Regions from separate parts of the Amycolatopsis sp. NBC_00348 genome, predicted to be linked through region 2. Evidence: riboswitches for the same ligand, from Rfam matches in the RefSeq annotation. Region 2 holds a riboswitch; the other holds the start of a gene.

Region 1 (10,154 bases), 3.0 Mb from region 2:
GTCACTGTAATGGGTCAAGAAAATACCTTTTCGAGGGTTGACCCGTCGCGCGCCACCAGGGTAGGAAGGACCGGCAAAGGATTCGCATCAAACCTTTGGGGTAGCTGATGGCACGCAGGCGAGGCATGCTCACCCTCGACGAACTCCGGGAGCTCGTCGAGGCGGGCACGATCGACACCGTGCTCGTCGCGATCACGGACATGCAGGGCAGGCTCCAGGGCAAGCGCTGCGCGGCGGAGTACTTCCTCGACGAGGTCGTCGGGCACGCCACCGAGGCCTGCAACTACCTGCTCGCCGTGGACGTCGACATGAACACCGTCGACGGCTACGCGCTCTCGTCGTGGGACAGCGGGTACGGCGACTTCGTGCTGCGGCCCGACTTCGAAACCCTGCGACTGGTGCCGTGGCAGGAGGGCACTGCCCTGGTGCTGGCCGACGTCGAGCGCGTGCAGGGCGGGCCCGTGTCGGTGTCGCCGCGCCAGATCCTGCGCCGCCAGCTCGAGCGGCTCGCCGAGCGCGGGCTCGGCGCCTTCGTCGGGACCGAGCTCGAGTTCATCGTCTTCGACGACACCTACGAAGCCGCCTGGGACAAGCGCTACCACGGCCTCAAGCCGGCCAACCAGTACAACGTCGACTACTCGATGCTCGGCACCGCGCGCCTCGAGCCGCTGCTGCGCCGCATCCGCAACGACATGGCCGGCGCCGGGCTCTACCCCGAGTCCGCCAAGGGCGAGTGCAACCCCGGCCAGCAGGAGATCGCCTTCCGCTTCACCGACGCGCTCGCCACCTGCGACAACCACAGCGTCTACAAGAACGGCGCCAAGGAGATCGCCGCACAGGAGGGCAAGAGCCTCACCTTCATGGCGAAGTACAACGAGCGTGAGGGCAACTCCTGCCACATTCACATCAGCCTGCGCGCCACCGAAGGCGGCGCGGTGCTCGCCGGGGACCGTGAGCACGGCTTCTCGAAGCTGATGGAGCACTTCCTCGCCGGCCAGCTGGCCGCGCTGCACGAGCTGACCTACTTCCTCGCGCCGAACATCAACTCCTACAAGCGGTTCGTGCCCGGCAGCTTCGCGCCGACGGCCATCGCCTGGGGCACCGACAACCGCACCTGCGCGCTGCGCGTCGTCGGGCACGGCGAGTCGCTGCGCGTCGAGAACCGCGTGCCGGGCGGGGACGTCAACCCGTACCTCGCCGTCGCCGCGCTGATCGCGGCCGGTTTACACGGCATCGAGAACGAGCTGGAGCTGGAAGAACCCTTCACCGGCAACGCCTACAACTCCGGCCGCGACACGGTGCCGACCACCCTGCCCGAAGCCGCCGCCGCGCTCGCGGGCAGCGAGCTGGCCCGCGCGGCCTTCGGCGAGGACGTCGTCGAGCACTACCTGAACGCGGCGAAGATCGAGGTGGACGCGTACAACGCCGCCGTCACCGACTGGGAGCGGGTTCGTGGCTTCGAGCGCCTCTAAGCCCATCATCGGGCTGACCACCTACCTCGAGCCCGCGAAGTTCCTCGTGTGGGACACGGAAGTCGCGCTGCTGCACCGCGTCTACGTCGAGTGCGTCGTCGCCGCGGGCGGCATCCCGGTGCTGCTGCCACCGATGAGTGACGCGTACGATCGGCTGATGTCCACAGTGGACGGCCTGGTGCTGACCGGCGGCGCCGACGTCGAGCCGCAGCGCTACGGCCAGACGCAGCACCCCAAGACCTACGTCCGTCCGCAGCGCGACGCGTTCGAGTTCGGCCTGTTCGACGCGGCGCGTCGCCAACGGAAGCCCGTGCTCGGCGTGTGCCGTGGCCTGCAGGTGATCAGCGTCGCCCTCGGCGGCACCCTGGTCCAGCACCTGCCCGAGGCCCGCGAATCCACCGAGCACCAGCCCGCGCCGGCGACGTTCGGCCAGGGCGTCGTCACGCTGGCCGGCCGCAGCCGCGCCGCGCGGATCCTGGGGCCGGAGACCAAGACCCTGTGCTACCACCACCAGGCGATCGACCGGCTCGGCGACGGCCTCGATCCGGTCGGCTGGTCCGCCGACGGCACCATCGAAGCCGCCGAAGCGCCGGGTGAGGACTTCCTGCTCGGCGTCCAGTGGCACCCCGAGCAGCACACCGACGACGTCCGGCTGTTCCAGGCCCTGGTCGCGGCGAGCAAGGAGAGGGCATGACCAGCTTCGAGGTGATCAACCCCGCCACCGAGCAGGTGGTGCGGTCGGTCGCGCTGACCAGCGCCGACGAGACCGACGCGGCGATCGCCGGTGCGCAGGCGGCGTTCCCGGCCTGGCGCGACGTCGCCCCCGGCGACCGCGCGCGGCTGCTGCGCCGCTTCGCCGACGCCGTCGAGGCGGACATCGAGCACCTCGCGCGGCTGGAGGTCGAGAACTCCGGGCACACCATCGGCAACGCGCGCTGGGAGGCGGGCAACGTCCGCGACGTGCTCAACTACTACTCCGCCGCGCCGGAACGCCTGATCGGGCAGCAGATCCCGGTGCCGGGCGGGGTCAACGTCACCTTCCACGAGCCGCTCGGCGTCGTCGGCGTGATCGTGCCGTGGAACTTCCCGATGCCGATCGCCGGCTGGGGGTTCGCGCCCGCGCTCGCCGCCGGCAACACCGTCGTGCTCAAGCCCGCCGAACTGACCCCGCTCACCGCGATCCGGCTCGGCGAGCTGGCGCGCGAGGCCGGCATCCCGGAAGACGTCTTCCAGGTGCTGCCCGGCAAGGGATCCGTTGTCGGACAACGGTTCGTGGATCATCCGGCGGTGCGCAAGGTCGTCTTCACCGGCTCCACCGAGGTCGGCAAGCAGATCATGGCCGGCTGCGCGGCGCGGGTGAAGCGCGTGACGCTGGAGCTGGGCGGCAAGAACGCGAACGTCGTCTTCGCCGACGCCGACCTGGAGAAAGCCGCGGCCACCGCGCCCTACGGCGTCTTCGACAACGCCGGCCAGGACTGCTGCGCCCGCTCGCTGATCCTGGTGCAGGCCAGCGTCTACGACCGGTTCATGGAGCTGCTGGAACCCGCCGTCCACGGCGTCGTCGTCGGTGACCCCGCCGAGGAGAAGACCGAGATGGGGCCGCTGATCTCCGCGGCGCACCGGGAGAAGGTCGCGTCCTACGTGCCGGACGACGCGCCCGTCGCGTTCCGCGGCACCGCGCCGGCCGGCCCTGGCTTCTGGTTCCCGCCGACTGTCCTGACCCCGCCGGACCTGCGGCACCCGGCCGCGGCCGACGAGGTCTTCGGCCCGGTCGTGGCCGTCGTGCCGTTCACCGACGAAGCGGACGCGGTGCGCCAGGCCAACACCACCGAGTACGGCCTGTCCGGCTCGATCTGGACCCGCGACACCGGCCGCGCGTTCCGCGTGGCGCGCGCCGTCGAGGCCGGCAACCTGTCGGTCAACTCGCACTCGTCGGTGCGCTACTGGACGCCCTTCGGCGGCTTCAAGCAGTCCGGCCTCGGCCGTGAGCTGGGCCCCGACGCCCCGACGGCGTTCACCGAGACCAAGAACGTTTTCATCAGCACGGAGGAGTAATGGTCCAGCGTTTCGAAGGCCGCGTCGCGGTGATCACGGGCGGCGCGAGCGGCATCGGCCTCGCCTCGGCCCGCCGTCTGGCGAGCGAAGGCGCGAAGGTCGTCATCGCCGACCTGACGCCGGAATCCGGCAAAGCCGCCGCCGACGAGGTCGACGGCCTGTTCGTGCAGGCCGACGTCACCGACGCCGAGCAGGTGGAAGCCCTCTACCGGACCACGGCCGAGCAGTTCGGCTCGATCGACGTCGCGTTCAACAACGCCGGCATCTCGCCGCCCGAGGACGACTCGATCCTGACCACCGGGATCGAGGCCTGGGAACGGGTCCAGCGCGTCAACCTGACGTCGGTCTACCTGTGCTGCAAGGCGGTCCTGCCCTACATGCAGCGCCAGGGCAAGGGCTCGATCGTCAACACGGCGTCGTTCGTGGCGGTGATGGGCGCGGCGACGTCGCAGATCTCCTACACCGCGTCGAAGGGTGGCGTGCTCGCCATGAGCCGCGAGCTCGGCGTGCAGTTCGCGCGGGAGAACATCCGCGTCAACGCGCTGTGCCCGGGGCCGGTGAACACGCCGCTGCTCAAGGAGCTGTTCGCGAAGGACCCGGAACGCGCGGCGCGGCGCCTGGTCCACGTCCCGGTCGGCCGGTTCGCCGAGCCCGACGAGATCGCGGCTGCCGTCGCGTTCCTGGCCAGCGACGACGCCAGCTTCATCACGGCGTCGCAGTTCCTGGTGGACGGCGGCATCTCCGGCGCGTACGTCACCCCGATCTAACGGCGCTTGCGGTTCCCGGCGGGTTTCTCGCCGGGGAACCACGCCTTCTTGAGGCCGTACACCTCCCGCAGGTACTTCCACGCGGCGTTGAGCGACTTCCGCTCGGCGGCGACTCGCGCTTCCCGGCGGCGAAGCACGCGGACCGCGGTTTCGGCGGCGAGGAACGCCCCGGCGGCGAAGGTGAGCACGCCGACGATCAGGGTCAGGGCGAGGACGGTGGTGGTCATGCTCACCAGCGTCGACGCGGTGCGGGCGGTTTGTCCCCGCGCAAAGCTAGCGGGTTTCGTTAGCTTTGTGAGGTGACGCACTGGCGCGCCGACGAGTGGGCGGAAGCGGTCCGGGCCGGGATCCGGGCGCGGGGGCTCTCCTTCGACGAGGCCGCGCGGCGGATCGGCGTGCCGACGTCCACCCTGCGCAGCTGGGTCGAGCACCGGCACGCGCCGAAGGTGACCGTCTTCGACCACTGGGCGCAGCTCGCCGAGGTCACCGGGCTCGGCGAGGCCGAGCTGCTCCGCGTCGCCGGTGTGCTGCCCGAGTCGCTGGCCACGCCGGTGCACGTCGCGCAGGCCGCGAAGTCGCTGCGGGAAGGCATCGAGCGGGCCGGGGACTTCCTGCGGCAGGCGACGGCGCTCGTCTACTCCTCGCCCGGCACGCAGGTGGCGAACGCGATCGCCGCGTCGCCGATCGACTGGGAGATGCGGATCCGCTCGGCGACCCGCGGCGACGAGATCCGTGTCACCTACCACCACTACGTCGGGATCGTGCCGCCCCGCGACTTCCCGCACCCCGACGCCGAAGCGCGCCGGATCATCGAACACGAGATCCTCGGCGGCCTCTGGCAGCCGCTCGGGCTGTACTGGCGGGTCGCCGAGCCGCACGACTGGGACGACCCGCCGCGGCTGGTGATCCAGGTGCCCGAGCAGGAGGCGTCCCGCCCGCCGTCACCGTCGCCGCCGTTCGTGACGGCGCCGCCGGTCGTGGTGCTGTCGCCGATCTGGGGTTACGGCGAGCTGCTCGCGTCGCTGGTCGCGGACGGCCTCGGGTTCGGCAACGTCGACTTCCGCTACTTCGGCCTGCCGGACGCGATGGCCGGCCGGCTCCGGATCACCGCGCGCGAGCTGGCCGAGCCGGCGCCGCGGCTGGTGCACGCGGTGCCGCCGATCATGCTGCTGCACGGCCTCGAGGTGCCGGACCTGACCGGCCGGCTCCCGGTCGTGGTCCGCTACGGCCCGCGGATGCGCGCCCGCGCCGCCCGGATCTACCGCGAGCCGCTGCTCGAGGCGGGGTTCACCGACCCGGCGGACGGCGCCCGCGCGATCGAGACGGCCGTCGACGCGGTGGTCGCCCGGCTGCCGGGCGAGTACTTCGAGGTGGTCCTGGACGACACGGACGTCTTCGACGGCGACCGGCCGTCCCTGGATCGGCTGAACGACTCGGTGGCGTGGCTCGCGGAGCAGGTGGTGGAGCACGTCCTGCTGGGCGCGGGCCTACCACCGGTCCCGCTGGGCGGGCCGTTGAAACGGCTGGTGCTGCCCTCGGGCCGGGTCCGCCGCCCACCGGCGCTGGCTAGCGCGGTCACCCGGCGGGTCACCGGCCGCTGATCCCGTTCGGGCCAGGGGCGGTCGAGGCGGGCTCGAGGGCTGGTGTGGTGTTGGCCGGGTGAAGTAGACGGGGGTTGAACCCGGCAGGTACGGTAGCCGCCATAACTGCAGATCGGGCCGTCGAGCCGAGGCGGGAGAGCCCTCACGAAGTCAGTGGGGCACCGAAGGAGCAAACTCCCCGGAATCTCTCAGGTACCTGCTACCGCTTCGTGCGAGGCCACTCTGGAAAGCAGGCGCACCCGCGCCTCACCCAAGGTGAAAGCCGTGTCTCACACGGTGAAACTCTCAGGTGCCATGACAGAGGGGGAGTTCCCAGCGCACCGTTGTGTCCGGTGCCCGGCCCGAGGAGCTCCCGATCACCTCTACGCAGTTCGACGCCCGCCACATCGGCCCCTCCGAGGCCGAACGCGCCAAGATGCTCGCCGAGTGCGGCTACGGATCCCTCGACGCGCTGCTCGAAGCGGCTGTGCCGAGTGCGATCCGCGTCACTCGCGACCTGGTTCTGCCGCCCGCCGCGTCCGAAGAGGACGCCACCGCGGAGCTGCGCGCGCTCGCCGCGCGTAACCGGCCGATGACGCAGATGATCGGGCTCGGCTACTCCGACACCGTCACCCCCGGCGTGATCCGGCGCAACGTGCTCGAGAACCCCGCCTGGTACACGGCCTACACGCCGTACCAGCCGGAGATCTCGCAGGGCCGCCTCGAAGCGTTGCTCAACTTCCAGACGATGGTCGCCGACCTGACCGGGCTGGCCACCGCGAACGCGTCCCTGCTCGACGAGTCGACCGCCGTCGCCGAGGCCGTCACGCTGATGCGCCGCGCGTCCAAGTCGAAGTCGAACAAGGTCGTGCTCGACGCCGAGTGCCTGCCGCAGACCATCGCCGTCGTGCGGACCCGCGTCGAGGCGCTGGGCATCGAGGTCGAGGTCCGCGACCTGCTCACCGGGCTGCCCGAGGACTTCTTCGGCGTCGTCGTCCAGTACCCCGGCGCGTCCGGCGTGCTGCGCGGCCGCGGTTTCTACCACGCGATCTCCGAGTCGGCGAAGGCCGCGGGCGCGCTGTTCACCGTCGCCGCCGACCTCCTCTCGCTGACGCTCATCACCTCACCCGGCGAGTTCGGCGCCGACGTCGCCGCCGGGTCGACGCAGCGCTTCGGCGTCCCGCTCGGCTACGGCGGCCCGCACGCCGGGTTCATGTCCGTCCGCGCCGGGCTCGAGCGCTCGCTGCCCGGGCGCCTGGTCGGCGTCTCGGTCGACGCCGACGGCAACCCGGCCTACCGCCTCGCGCTGCAGACGCGTGAGCAGCACATCCGCCGCGAAAAGGCGACGTCCAACATCTGCACCGCGCAGGTCCTCCCGGCCGTGCTGGCCGCGATGTACGCGGTCTACCACGGCCCGGACGGCCTCAAGCGGATCGCCCAGCGCGTCCACGGCCTGGCCGCGGGCTTCGCCGACGCGCTGCGCAAGACCGGCGTCGAGGTCGTGCACGAGTCCTTCTTCGACACCGTCGTCGCGCACGTCCCGGGCCAGGCGGCCGACGTCCACGCCGCCGCCCGCGCGGCCGGGGTCAACCTCGGCCACGTCGACGCCGACCACGTCCGCGTCGCCTTCGACGAGGTCAGCACCCCCGCGATCACCGCCAAGGTCCTCAAGGCCTTCGGCGTCGAAGAGGACGCGCGGGACGGCGTCGCGCTGCCGAACGGCCTGGCCCGCGAGAGCGGCTTCATGGGCCACGAGGTCTTCGGCAGCCACCGCTCCGAGACGGCGATGCTGCGCTACCTGCGCCGGCTGTCCGACCAGGACTACGCGCTCGACCGCGGCATGATCCCGCTCGGCTCCTGCACGATGAAGCTCAACGCCACCACCGAGATGGAGCCGATCAGCTGGCGCGAGTTCGCCGGCATCCACCCGTTCGCGCCGGCCGAGGACGCCGAGGGCTACCACGTCCTCGTCGCGCAGCTGGCCGAGTGGCTGGCCGAGGTCACCGGCTACGACAAGGTGTCGCTGCAGCCGAACGCGGGCAGCCAGGGCGAGCTCGCCGGGCTCCTCGCGATCCGCGCGTACCACCGCTCGAACGGCGACGACGCCCGCGACGTCTGCCTGATCCCGTCGTCGGCGCACGGCACCAACGCCGCGTCCGCGGTGCTCGCCGGGATGCGCGTGGTCGTCGTCAAGTGCACCGACGAGGGCAACGTCGACCTGGCCGACCTGCGGTCCAAAGTGGACGCACACCGGGACACGCTCGCCGCGATCATGGTGACCTACCCGTCGACGCACGGCGTGTACGAGCACTCGATCGACGAGCTGGCCAAGATCGTGCACGACGGCGGCGGCCAGGTGTACGTCGACGGCGCGAACCTCAACGCCCTGCTGGGCCTGGCCAAGCCGGGCGAGTTCGGCGGCGACGTCTCGCACCTGAACCTGCACAAGACCTTCTGCATCCCGCACGGCGGTGGCGGCCCCGGCGTCGGCCCGGTCGCGGTGCGCGCGCACCTCGCGCCGTTCCTGCCCAACCACCCGCTGCTGGAGGCGGCCGGCCCGGCGACCGGCGTCGGCCCGATCAGCGGCGCGCCCTACGGCTCGGCGTCGATCCTGCCGATCTCCTGGGCCTACGTCCGGATGATGGGCGCGCCCGGCCTGACCGCCGCGACGAAGGTCGCCGTGCTGGCCGCGAACTACGTCGCCTCGCGCCTCGCCCCGCACTACCCGGTGCTCTACACGGGCCAGGACGGCCTGGTCGCGCACGAGTGCATCCTTGACCTGCGCCAGATCACCAAGGAGACCGGCGTGACGGTCGACGACGTCGCGAAGCGGCTCATCGACTACGGCTTCCACGCGCCGACGATGTCGTTCCCGGTCGCCGGCACGCTGATGGTCGAGCCGACCGAGTCCGAGGACCTGGGCGAGATCGACCGGTTCATCGCCGCGATGATCGCCATCCGCGGCGAGATCGACGAGGTCGCCAAGGGCACCTGGACGGCGGAGTCGTCGCCGCTGCGCGGTGCGCCGCACACCGCCGAGACGCTGGTCGGCGAGTGGGACAAGGCCTACGACCGCGAGCTGGCCGTGTTCCCGGCGGGCGTGTCGCGCAAGAACAAGTACTGGCCGCCGGTCCGCCGCATCGACGGTGCCCGCGGTGACCGCAACCTGGTCTGCTCCTGCCCGCCCCTCAGCGAGTACGGGTCGTGAGTGCGTAACAGTGTTCTAACACTGTTACGCACTCACGACCCCACCCACGGAAGGCGAACATGTCTCGCGAAACGTCCCTGCACGGAGTCCACAAGGGACTCGGTGCACTGTTCACCGACTTCGCCGGCTGGTCCATGCCGGTCCGCTACGCCAGCGAGCTGGCCGAGCACAAGGCCGTCCGCGAGGCGGCCGGGCTGTTCGACCTCTCGCACATGGCCGAAATCCACGTCACCGGCCCGCAGGCCGCCGACGTCCTGGACTTCGCGCTGGTCGGCAACCTCACCGGGGTCAAGCCGGGCCGGGCGCGCTACACGATGATCTGCGACGCCGACGGCGGCGTGCTCGACGACCTGGTCGTCTACCGGCTGGCCGACGAGCACTACCTGGTCGTCGCCAACGCGGGCAACGCGAAGGTCGTCGCGGACGCGCTCGCCGAGCGGGTCGCGGGCTTCGACGCGGTCGTCGACGACCAGTCGGAGACGACCGCGCTGATCGCCGTCCAGGGCCCGAACGCCGTCAAGATCCTCGGTACGGTCACCGACGCCGACCTCGACGCGCTCAAGTACTACGCCAGCGTGCCGGCGGTCGTGAAGGGCCACGAGGTCCTGCTCGCCCGCACCGGCTACACCGGCGAAGACGGCTTCGAGCTGTTCGTCCCGGCCGACGAGGCCCCGGCGGTGTGGCGCATCCTGTCCGAGGCCGGTGAGGGTCACGGGCTCGTCCCGGCCGGGCTGGCCTGCCGCGACACGCTGCGCCTCGAAGCCGGGATGCCGTTGTACGGCAACGAACTCACCCTCGGCCAGAGCCCATTCGAAGCGGGGCTCGGGCGCGTTGTCAAGTTCGAGAAGCCGGGCGACTTCGTCGGCCGCGCGGCCCTGGAAGAGCGGTCCAAGGCCGACGTCCCGCGCGTGCGCGTCGGGCTCAAGGGCCAGGGGCGCCGCGCTCCGCGTCACGGCTACAAGCTGCTGGCCGATGGCGTGGACAGCACTGTGATCGGCGAGGTCACCAGCGGGGCGCTGTCGCCCACGCTGGGTCACCCGATCGCCATGGCGTACGTCGATCGGGCGTACAC
Region 2 (10,154 bases):
GTGGGTCGTGGTGCCGCTGCTGGTCCGCGAGGCCGTGCTCGGCGTGTGCGTCCTGACGCTGCGCCGCCGCGGCTTCGCCCCGCCCGAGGTCACCTACATCGGCAAGGGCGCGACCTTCGTCCTGATGTACGCCTTCCCGTTCCTGCTGCTCACCCAGGGTGGCTCGGACATCGCCGCGATCGCCCGGCCGATCGGCTACGCCTTCACGATCTGGGGCGGCGTCCTCTACGTCTGGTCCGGCGTCCTCTACGTCGTGCAGGCGCGCACCGCGCTGCGCGGGGCCGGCGACGACTGAGCGCGACCGTTCCGCCGGGTCGTTCCGGGCGGCTGCGCCGTGTGGGTGTAAGACTTCGCCCAGCACATTTCGCCAGTGAGGGCATGAAAGGGGACCGGCGGTGTCCGTTCCTGAAGAGCTTCGCTACACCGAGGAACACGAGTGGGTCGCGACCCGCGGCGAGGACACCCTCGTCCGGATCGGCATCACCGAGTACGCGCAGGACCAGCTCGGCGACGTCGTGTTCGTCGACCTGCCCGAGGCCGGCCGCCACGTCGGCGCGGGCGACGTCTTCGGCGAGGTCGAGTCGACCAAGAGCGTCTCGGAGCTGTTCGCGCCGGTCGACGGCGAGATCGTCGCCGTCAACAACGCCGTCGCCGACTCGCCCGAGCTGATCAACAGCGACCCCTACGGCGAGGGCTGGCTGATCGAGATCCGGCTCGAGGACCCGTCGGCGCTCGAAGCGCTGCTCGAAGCCGAGGCGTACGGCGCTTTGATCAAGGGCTGAAACCCCGTCCGACCTCGGAATCCGGCCGATGGGAGCGATCTGCTCACGGTTCGCCGGTACCGGGGCCCGGAGAAGCGATCAGGCACGGTACGTTGGCAGCTACACGTTCTTGAAGTACTGGTAACACAGCATGTGTGGAGGAGAGCTCAGGTGAGCACGAACGACGGGCCGGGCGGCGTTCCCCCGGAGCAGTCTCCGGAGCGGACCTCTGTCTTCCGGGCCGACTTCCTGGCCGAAGCCGAAGGCCACGAGCCCGCCCCGGCCGCCGAAGCCCCGGTCCAGGGCGTCGACGCCCTGCCCGCGGGTTCGGCGCTACTGGTTGTGAAGCGGGGCCCGAACGCGGGCTCGCGCTTCCTGCTCGACCGCGACACCACCAGCGCCGGGCGTCACCCGGACAGCGACATCTTCCTGGACGACGTCACGGTCTCGCGGCGGCACGCCGAGTTCCGCCGTGAGGGCGGGGAGTTCGTCGTCATCGACGTCGGCAGCCTCAACGGCACCTACGTCAACCGCGAGCCGGTCGACCAGGCCGTCCTCGCCGGCGGCGACGAGGTCCAGATCGGGAAGTTCCGCCTGGTCTTCCTGACCGGCCCGGGGCACGGGGGCCAGGGGGCGCAGTGACGGCGGCCGGGCGGCCACAACGGGACGGGTTGAGCATCGGGGCGGTTCTGGCGCAGCTGCGCCACGACTTCCCCGACGTCACCATCTCCAAGATCCGGTTCCTCGAGGCGGAAGGCCTGGTCCAACCGGGCCGGACGCCCTCGGGTTACCGGCAGTTCGCCGCGGCGGACGTGGAGCGGCTCAAGTTCGTCCTGGCCGCCCAGCGGGATCACTACCTCCCGTTGAAGGTCATCAAGGAGCAGCTGGACGCGGCGGACTCGGGTGCCGAGCCCGCCGCGGCCGTGCCGCGCCCACCACGCCGTCTGGTGCCGATCGACGGGGTCGCCGACAACGTGGGCCTGCCGGTGGCGGACGACTTCGCCGCCGGCCGGGAGCTGCGCCTGACCCAGGAGGAGCTCCTGGAACAGGCCGGCATCGACGCGGCGGAGCTGGCCGAGCTGCAGCAGTACGGCCTGGTCCGGTCCGGTCCCGCGGGGTTCTTCGACCCGGACGCGGTGCTGGTCGCGCGCACGGTGAAGGCGATGACCGAATTCGGTATCGAGCCGAGACACCTGCGTGCCTTCCGCGCCGCGGCCGACCGCGAGGTCGGCCTGCTGGAGCAGATCGTGACCCCGGTGTACCGGCATCGTGACCCGGAGGCCAAAGCACGGGCCGACGAGGTGGTGCGAGAGCTCGCGGCACTGTCGGTGACCCTGCACACGCTCCTCGTGAAGGCCGGAATCCGTGGCGCCACGGGGTGTTGAGGCGTAACGGGACGGTGAGATCCTCTTTGCGGTCCCATGTCAATGACTGAATGTTCGGCACCTCATGCCGTACCGTGAGAACAACGGTTTGCGGTAGGCGAGCCGAGAGTGTCCGACAGCGAGCACAGCGCACGGATGACGGGTAGCGTCGGTAGTGAACGGCGCGAGGCGGTTCCAGCGCTGAAGCCCGTGTGCACGAGAGGGAGGCGAAGCCCGATGAGCGAAATGCGCGTCGTCGGTGTGCGGGTCGAGCTGCCCGCGAATCAGCCGATCTTGTTGCTGCGGGAGACCGAGGGCGAACGGTACCTGCCGATCTGGATCGGCTCGGTCGAAGCGACCGCCATCGCGTTGGAGCAGCAAGGGGTCCGCCCCGCCCGCCCGCTCACCCATGACCTGCTCAAAGAGGTCATCGGGGCGTTGGGCCGCGAGCTGGAGCAGGTCGTGATCACCGACCTCAAGGAAGGCACGTTCTTCGCCGAGCTCGTGTTCGACGGAGACATCCGGGTGTCCGCCCGGCCGAGCGACTCGGTCGCGCTGGCCCTGCGGATCGGCGTCCCCATCCACGCCGTGGACGCGGTGCTGGAAGAGGCCGGCCTGATCATCCCGGACGAGCAGGAGGACGAGGTCGAGAAGTTCCGCGAGTTCCTCGACTCGGTCTCCCCGGAAGACTTCCGCGGCGCCGATACATAACGGGTGCCGCGGCTTGCCTTGACGCCGACGTCAACGTCTACCGTCGAGGCATGCGGATCGGAGAGCTGGCCAAGCGCACGGGTACCACTACCCGTGCGCTTCGCTTTTACGAGGACCAGGGCCTCCTCGCGGCCCGTCGCGCGGCCAACGGCTACCGCGAGTACGACGAGGACGACCTCCAGCTGGTCACGGAGATCCTGAAGCTGCAGACCGTCGGCCTGTCCCTCGACGAGACCCGGCCGTTCGTCGACTGCCTGCGCAGCGGCCACGAGACCGGCGACGCCTGCCCGAGCTCGATCGAGATGTACCGGCGCAAGCTCGCGGAGGCCGACGCCGTCCTCGCCCGCCTCGGCGCGATCCGCGCCGACCTCGCCGGGAAGCTCGCCGACGCGCTGGCCAGGCAGGACCCCGGCTGCGCCCCCGATCCGTGCGTCGTCCCCGAACGTCTCTGAAGGAGCTCAGCCATGTCCGGAATCCCCGAAGTCCCCGAAGTCCCCGAAGTCGCCGAAGTCCCCGAAGTCGCCGAAGTCACGGATGCGACGTTCACCGCCGAGGTGCTCGGCAGTGACGTCCCGGTGCTGGTCGAGTTCTGGGCCACCTGGTGCCCGCCGTGCCGGATGATCGCGCCGGTGCTGGCCGAGCTGGCCCGCGAGCGCGCCGGCACGCTGTCGGTGCGCAAGATCAACTCCGACGAGAACCCGGAGACGACCCGGGCGTACCAGGTGATGTCACTGCCGACGATGATCCTGTTCCGCGCCGGTGAGCCCGTCCTGACCGTCGTGGGCGCGCAGCCGAAGGCCCGGCTCGAAGAGCGCCTCGACCGGGCCCTCACAGCTCAGGGTGCGGTGGCCCTGACGAACGTGTCCGCGACCTCGCGGCCGTAGAGCTCCAGGTCCAGCGCGGGGTCGGCCGCGTAGGCCGCCGCCACGCCGTCGATCGCCTGGGCGATCGACATCGCCATCACCTCGGGCGTGAACGCGCCGAACGTGCCCTCGGCCTGGCCCTGCTTGAGCTGACGGGCCAGGCCGTGCACCCGCAGGTCGTCGACCAGGACCTTCGTCATCACCCAGCCTTCGGCGTCGTCGGTGTTGGCGGCCATCTCCGTCAGCACCCGCACGCAGTCCGGGTACGCCCGCAGGAACGCGATCGACGTCTCGATGTGCGCCCGCAGGTAGCCGGCGCGGTCGGCCGGGTCCAGGTCGCCGCCGGTGCGCTCCTTGAGGAACTCGTTCTTCGTCTCGACGACCGTGCTGAGCACCGCCTGCATCAGCCCGGCCTTGTTGGTGAAGTGGTAGGAGATCATCCGGGTACTGCTCAGCCCGGCGCGTTCGCGGATCTTGGCGAACGTGGCCTTGCGGTAGCCGAGGTCGTTGATGACGCCGATCGTCGCGCCGAGGATCTGCGCGCGGCGGGCGGCCTCGGTCACGCTGAGGCCCATCTCGGCCATGAGTTCGGTCTTTACTTGCATGAGTAAAAATTAACACGGCTGAGTAAAAGTGTCCAGGAGGTTTGAACCACTGCCTCCCGGGTACGGCGAACGGCTCAAACGCTCATCCGACCGTTGAGGCTTGCCGCGCGTCGCGTTGACCGGCCTTGCCTGGGCGCTTACCGTCGGAGGAGGTAAATCGCCACGATGTGATTCACGGTCTGGGGCCGGATCGTGGCGGTTGATCTCCGGTGGGTCCCGCTCTGGGTCCTGTCCGGCTGTCATTCGCCGGCCGCCTGGTCGGGCGAGGGGAGGCTTGCGTGGTCGAGGCTGGTTCCGAGAAGCAGCCTGTTCGGTTCGCGGCTGGCGAGCAGGGTGAACTGTTCCCCGATGACTCGCTGCCCGACGAGCTCGTCGGCTACCGGGGTCCGGCCGCGTGCCAGATCGCCGGGATCACCTACCGTCAGCTCGACTACTGGGCTCGCACGAAACTGATCGCGCCCAGCATCCGCACCGCGCACGGCTCCGGCTCCCAGCGGCTGTACTCGTTCAAGGACATCCTGGTCCTGAAGGTGGTCAAGCGGCTGCTGGACACCGGGGTCTCGCTGCAGAACATCCGGGTCGCGGTCGACCACCTGTCCGTCCGCGGGGTCCGTGACCTCGCCAAGGTCACGCTGTTCTCCGACGGCACCACGGTCTACGAATGCACCTCGCCGGAGGAGATCGTCGATCTGCTCCAGGGCGGCCAGGGCGTGTTCGGCATCGCGGTCAGCGGCGCGATGCAGGAAATCAGCGGCACCATCCACGAGTTCCCGGCCGAACGCGCCGACGGCGGCATCGTCGAAGCGCACGAGCCGGACGAGCTGACCCAGCGCCGCAACGCCCGCCGTACCGGGTGATCATCTCCGCGGCGGCGGGAGTAAAGTGATCCACGCAGTCGACGAAACCGCGCGGGAGAGTCCGGACCACAACCTCGAGTCCGGCGCCGAAGGAGCAAGTCCTCCCCGGAACCTCTCAGGCACCCTGGACCGCGCGGTCTAGACGCCTCTGGAAAGCGGGTCGTCAGGACACAACCTGATGGCCCCGCCGAAGGTGCAAGCCCGGCTCAACCTCGGGCGAAACTCTCAGGCGCCCAGAAATGGGTACGGACAGAGTGGGGAGGGTTCCTCGACAGCGTTTTCGCGGATGCTGTCCAGGTCCGCCGTCCTCGGGAGGCCATCGTGCAGCCGTCACTCGCCTCCCTGGAACAGGGCTTTCCCTTCGCCGACCGGCACATCGGGCCCGGGCCGGCGGAACTCCGCACGATCCTCGACGTCATCGGCGTCGCCTCGCTCGACGAGCTCGCCGAGCGGGCCGTGCCCGGGTCGCTGCGCGCGTCCGCCGCGCCCCTCGACCTGCCGCCGCCCGCCACCGAAGCCCAGGCGCTCGCCGAACTGCGGGCGCTGGCCGCGCGGAACCGGCCGATGGCCCAGATGATCGGCCTCGGCTACCACGACACCGTGACCCCGCCGGTGATCCGCCGCAACGTCCTCGAGAACCCGGCCTGGTACACCGCGTACACGCCCTACCAGCCGGAAATCTCGCAGGGACGGCTCGAAGCGCTCCTCAACTTCCAGACCATGGTCGCCGACCTGACCGGCCTGCCCGTCGCGAACGCGTCCCTGCTCGACGAGGCCACCGCGGCCGCCGAGGCGATGACGCTCGTGCGCCGCGCCGGCAAGTCGGCGTCCAACCGGTTCGTCGTCGACGAAGACACCCTGCCCCAGACCCTCGCCGTGCTCCGGACCCGCGCCGAGCCGCTGGGCATCGAGCTGGTCGTCGAAGACCTGTCCCAGGGGCTGACCGGGCTCGGCCTCGGCGGCGACTTCTTCGGCGTCCTGCTGTCCTGCCCGGGCGCGTCCGGCGCGGTCCGCGAGTTCGACTTCACCATCGCCGACGCGAAGAAGCACGGCGCGGCGGTGATCGTCGCCGCGGACCCGCTGTCCCTGACGCTGCTGCGGCCGCCCGGTGAGCTCGGCGCCGACGTCGCGATCGGCTCGACCCAGCGGTTCGGCGTCCCGATGGGCTTCGGCGGCCCACACGCGGCTTACCTGGCGGTGCGTCAAGGCTTGGAGCGGCAGTTGCCCGGCCGGCTGGTCGGCGTCTCGAAGGACGAAGACGGCGCCCCGGCGTACCGGTTGGCACTGCAGACCCGGGAACAGCACATCCGCCGCGAGAAGGCGACGTCGAACATCTGCACCGCGCAGGTCCTGCTCGCCGTGATGGCCTCGATGTACGCGGTCCACCACGGCCCCGACGGCCTGCGCGCGATCGCGCTGCGCGCCCACCGGATGGCGACCGTGCTCGCGGCCGGCCTCTGCGAGGGCGGCGTCGAGGTCGTGCACGGCGAGTTCTTCGACACCGTCACCGCGGCGGTACCGGGTCGCGCGGCGGCGGTCGTCGCGGCGGCCCGCGACCTCGGCGTGAACCTGCGGCGGATCGACGACGACCACGTCGGCGTCGCCTGCGACGAGACGACCGCCCGCGAACGGCTTTCGCTGGTGTGGAAGGCCTTCGGTGTCTCGGTGTCCGATGTGGACGGCCTGGACGAGGACACGGCGGACGCGCTCCCGGCGCCGCTGCGGCGCACGAGCGGCTTCCTCACCCACCCGGTGTTCCACGCCCACCGCTCCGAAACCGCGTTGCTGCGCTACCTGCGGGAGCTGTCGGACAAGGACGTCGCGCTCGACCGCAGCATGATCCCGCTCGGCTCCTGCACGATGAAGCTCAACGCCGCGGCGGAGATGGAGCCCGTCACCTGGCCGGAGTTCGCCGGGCTGCACCCGTTCGCCCCGGCCGAGGACGCGGCCGGCCTGCTGACGGTCATCGCGGACCTCGAAGCCTGGCTGGCCCGGATCACCGGCTACGACGCGGTTTCCCTGCAGCCCAACGCCGGCAGCCAGGGCGAGTTCGCCGGGCTGCTGGCCATCCGCGCCCACCACCGCTCGCGCGGCGAGGGCGAGCGCGACGTCTGCCTGATCCCGGCCAGCGCGCACGGCACCAACGCCGCCAGTGCCGTGATGGCGGGCATGCGCGTGGTCGTCATCCGGTGCGACGACAGCGGCGACATCGACCTCGCGCACTTGAAGTCCACAGTGGACGAGCACCGCGCCGATCTCGCGGCGATCATGATCACTTACCCGTCGACGCACGGGGTCTACGAGGACACTGTCGGCGAGGTCTGCGCGCTCGTGCACGACGCGGGCGGCCAGGTGTACGTCGACGGCGCCAACCTCAACGCGCTCATCGGCGTGGCGCAGTACGGCCGGTTCGGCGCCGACGTCTCGCACCTCAACCTGCACAAGACGTTCTGCGTCCCGCACGGCGGTGGCGGGCCGGGGGTCGGCCCGATCGGCGTCCGCGCGCACCTCGCGCCGTTCCTGCCGAACCACCCGCTGCAGCCCGCGGCCGGCCCGGCGACCGGCGTCGGCCCGGTCAGCGCGGCGCCGTGGGGCAGCGCGTCGATCCTGCCGATCTCGTGGGCCTACGTCCGGATGATGGGCGCCGACGGACTGCGCCGGGCGACGCTGGTGGCCGTGGCGAACGCGAACTACGTCGCGCGGCGGCTCGGTGAGCACTACCCGGTGCTCTATGCCGGCCACGAAGGCCTTGTCGCCCACGAGTGCGTCCTCGACCTGCGGCCGCTGACGAAGGCCACCGGCGTCACGGTCGACGACGTCGCCAAGCGGCTGGCGGACTACGGGCTGCACGCGCCGACGATGTCGTTCCCCGTCCCGGGCACGCTCATGGTGGAGCCGACCGAGAGCGAGAACCTGGCCGAGCTGGACCGCTTCTGCGCGGCGATGATCGCGATCCGCGGCGAGATCGACCGCGTCGCGGCGGGGGAGTGGGCCCTGGCGGACTCGCCGCTGCGGCACGCGCCGCACACCGCGCGCTGCGTCACGGGCGAGTGGGATCGCCCCTACAGCCGTGAGACGGCGGTGTTCCCGGCCGGGCCGGGCGGCGCGAAGATCTGGCCGCCGGTCCGCCGCATCGACGGCGCGGCAGGCGACCGGAACCTGGTCTGCTCGTGCCCGCCGCCGGAGGCGTTCGCCTAGGTCCGGGCTTGCGCCGGCCTCACAGGAGCGGGAGGTAGGTTGGCGCCATGGCGAGTGGCAGTGGTCCGGATCGGACGTCCGTGGTCGTGACCGGGGGCAGCGGCTTCATCGGCCGCGCCGTCGTGCGCGCCTTCCGCGAGCGGGGCGTCCCGGTGACCGTCGTCGACCGGGTCCCGTTCCCCGACGAGCTGGACGGCGTCAGCGTGGTGACCGGCGAGCTGCTCGACGCCGCCGTCCGCGAAGAGGCCGTGACGTCGGAAACGGCGGCCATCGTGCACCTCGCCGCGCTGACTTCCGTGCTGCGCTCGGTCGAACTGCCGGAGCAGACCTTCGCCGACAACGTCCTCGTGACGCAGGAACTGCTGGAACTGGCCCGGCGCCTCGAAGTGCCGGGCTTCGTGCTCGCGTCGACGAACGCCGTGATCGGCAACGTCGGCGGCGCGACCATCACGCCGGACCTGCCGCCGCGGCCGTTGACGCCCTACGGCGCCACCAAGGCGGCGTGCGAAATGCTGCTGTCCGGCTACGCGGGCGCGTACGGGATGACGACGTGTGCCTTGCGGTTCACCAACGTCTACGGCCCGGGAATGTCCCACAAGGACAGTTTCGTGCCGCGGATGATGCGCGCGGCGCTGACCGGCACCGGCGTCCGCGTCTACGGCGACGGGCAGCAGCGGCGCGACCTCGTGCACGTCGACGACGTCGTCAACGCCATCACCCTCGCCGTCGGCAGCGGCTACTCCGGCACCGCGATCGTCGGTGCTGGGAAGTCGGTTTCGGTGCTGGAGATGGTCGAAGCCGTGCGCGAGGTGACCGGCGCCGAGCTGCCGGTGGAGCACGTCGAGGCGCCGGCGGGGGAGATGCCCGCGGTGGTCGTCGACGTCTCGGGGAGCGCGGAGACCATCGGCTACCGGCCGTCGACGTCGCTGACCGACGGGCTCGCCACGGCGTGGAAGTACTTCTCCGGTCTCGAGCGTCCGAACGCGACGGAGTGACCGCGGGCGTGTCCGGTTTCCTCCGCCGCCACTGGCTCCTGCTCCTGCTGCTGCTCCCCGCGATCGCCCTGCGGGTGCTCACCTGGCTCGCCTACCGGCCGGCCCTGCTCTACATCGACTCGTTCCGCTACGTCGACAACCTGCACGCGCTGCGCGCCGACCAGCTCGACCCGATCGGCTACGACCTGGTGCTGCGGCCGCTGCTGGCGGTCGGCGGCCTGGCGTGGGTCGCGGCGGTGCAGCACATCGGCGGCCTGCTGATCGCGATCGGCGTCTACGCGCTTGTGCTGCGCCTCGGCGGCCGCCCGTGGGTCGCCGCGCTCGCCGCGGTCCCGGTGCTGCTCGACGCCTACCAGCTGCAGATCGAGCAGAACATCATGTCCGAGGTCGTCTTCGAGGCGGTGCTGCTCGGGCTGCTGTGGGTGCTGCTCGGCCGCGGCGCCCCCGGCTGGCAGCGCGCCGGGATCGCGGGCCTGCTCGTCGGGTTCGCCGTGCTGGTGCGGCTGATCGGGATCTCGCTGGCCCTGCCGCTGCTGGTCTACCTGGTCGCCGCCGGGGGCGCGTGGCGGCACTGGGCGGGCTGGCGCCGCGCGGGCGTGGGCCTGCTGGGCATCCTCGTCGTCATCCTGCCGTACTCCGCGCGGGTGCACGCCGAGACCGGCAAGTGGGGCCTGACCGGGCCGTCGGGGAACATGCTCTACGGCCGCGCCGCCGCCGTCGCCGACTGCGCGAACCTGCACCTGGCGCCCGAACTGCAGGTGTTCTGCCCGGCCGAACCGCGCGAGACGCGGCTCGTGGAC

The links. Region 2 has a riboswitch for glycine ahead of gcvP (aminomethyl-transferring glycine dehydrogenase). Riboswitches for the same ligand answer to the same signal wherever they lie in the genome.
Region 1: linked by a shared signal. The riboswitch ahead of gcvP (aminomethyl-transferring glycine dehydrogenase) and the one ahead of gcvP (aminomethyl-transferring glycine dehydrogenase) in region 2 are both predicted to bind glycine.

The regions. Positions count from the first base shown of each region.
Region 1 covers NZ_CP107994.1:10,350,050-10,360,203, forward strand. The annotation lists gene OHS58_RS46875 (glutamine synthetase family protein) at 108-1,472, shown strand; gene OHS58_RS46880 (gamma-glutamyl-gamma-aminobutyrate hydrolase family protein) at 1,453-2,166, shown strand; gene OHS58_RS46885 (aldehyde dehydrogenase family protein) at 2,163-3,527, shown strand; gene OHS58_RS46890 (3-oxoacyl-ACP reductase) at 3,527-4,294, shown strand; gene OHS58_RS46895 (hypothetical protein) at 4,291-4,521, opposite strand; gene OHS58_RS46900 (helix-turn-helix domain-containing protein) at 4,594-5,895, shown strand; glycine riboswitch at 6,017-6,110, shown strand; gene gcvP (aminomethyl-transferring glycine dehydrogenase) at 6,251-9,082, shown strand; gene gcvT (glycine cleavage system aminomethyltransferase GcvT) at 9,142-10,154, shown strand, end outside.
Region 2 covers NZ_CP107994.1:2,659,370-2,669,523, forward strand. The annotation lists gene OHS58_RS11970 (CDP-alcohol phosphatidyltransferase family protein) at 1-295, shown strand, start outside; gene gcvH (glycine cleavage system protein GcvH) at 396-782, shown strand; gene garA (glycogen accumulation regulator GarA) at 933-1,403, shown strand; gene ftsR (transcriptional regulator FtsR) at 1,400-2,146, shown strand; gene OHS58_RS11990 (bifunctional nuclease family protein) at 2,363-2,836, shown strand; gene OHS58_RS11995 (MerR family transcriptional regulator) at 2,887-3,288, shown strand; gene trxA (thioredoxin) at 3,301-3,720, shown strand; gene OHS58_RS12005 (TetR/AcrR family transcriptional regulator) at 3,672-4,304, opposite strand; gene OHS58_RS12010 (MerR family transcriptional regulator) at 4,583-5,161, shown strand; glycine riboswitch at 5,204-5,303, shown strand; gene gcvP (aminomethyl-transferring glycine dehydrogenase) at 5,483-8,359, shown strand; gene OHS58_RS12020 (NAD-dependent epimerase/dehydratase family protein) at 8,407-9,354, shown strand; gene OHS58_RS12025 (glycosyltransferase family 2 protein) at 9,363-10,154, shown strand, end outside.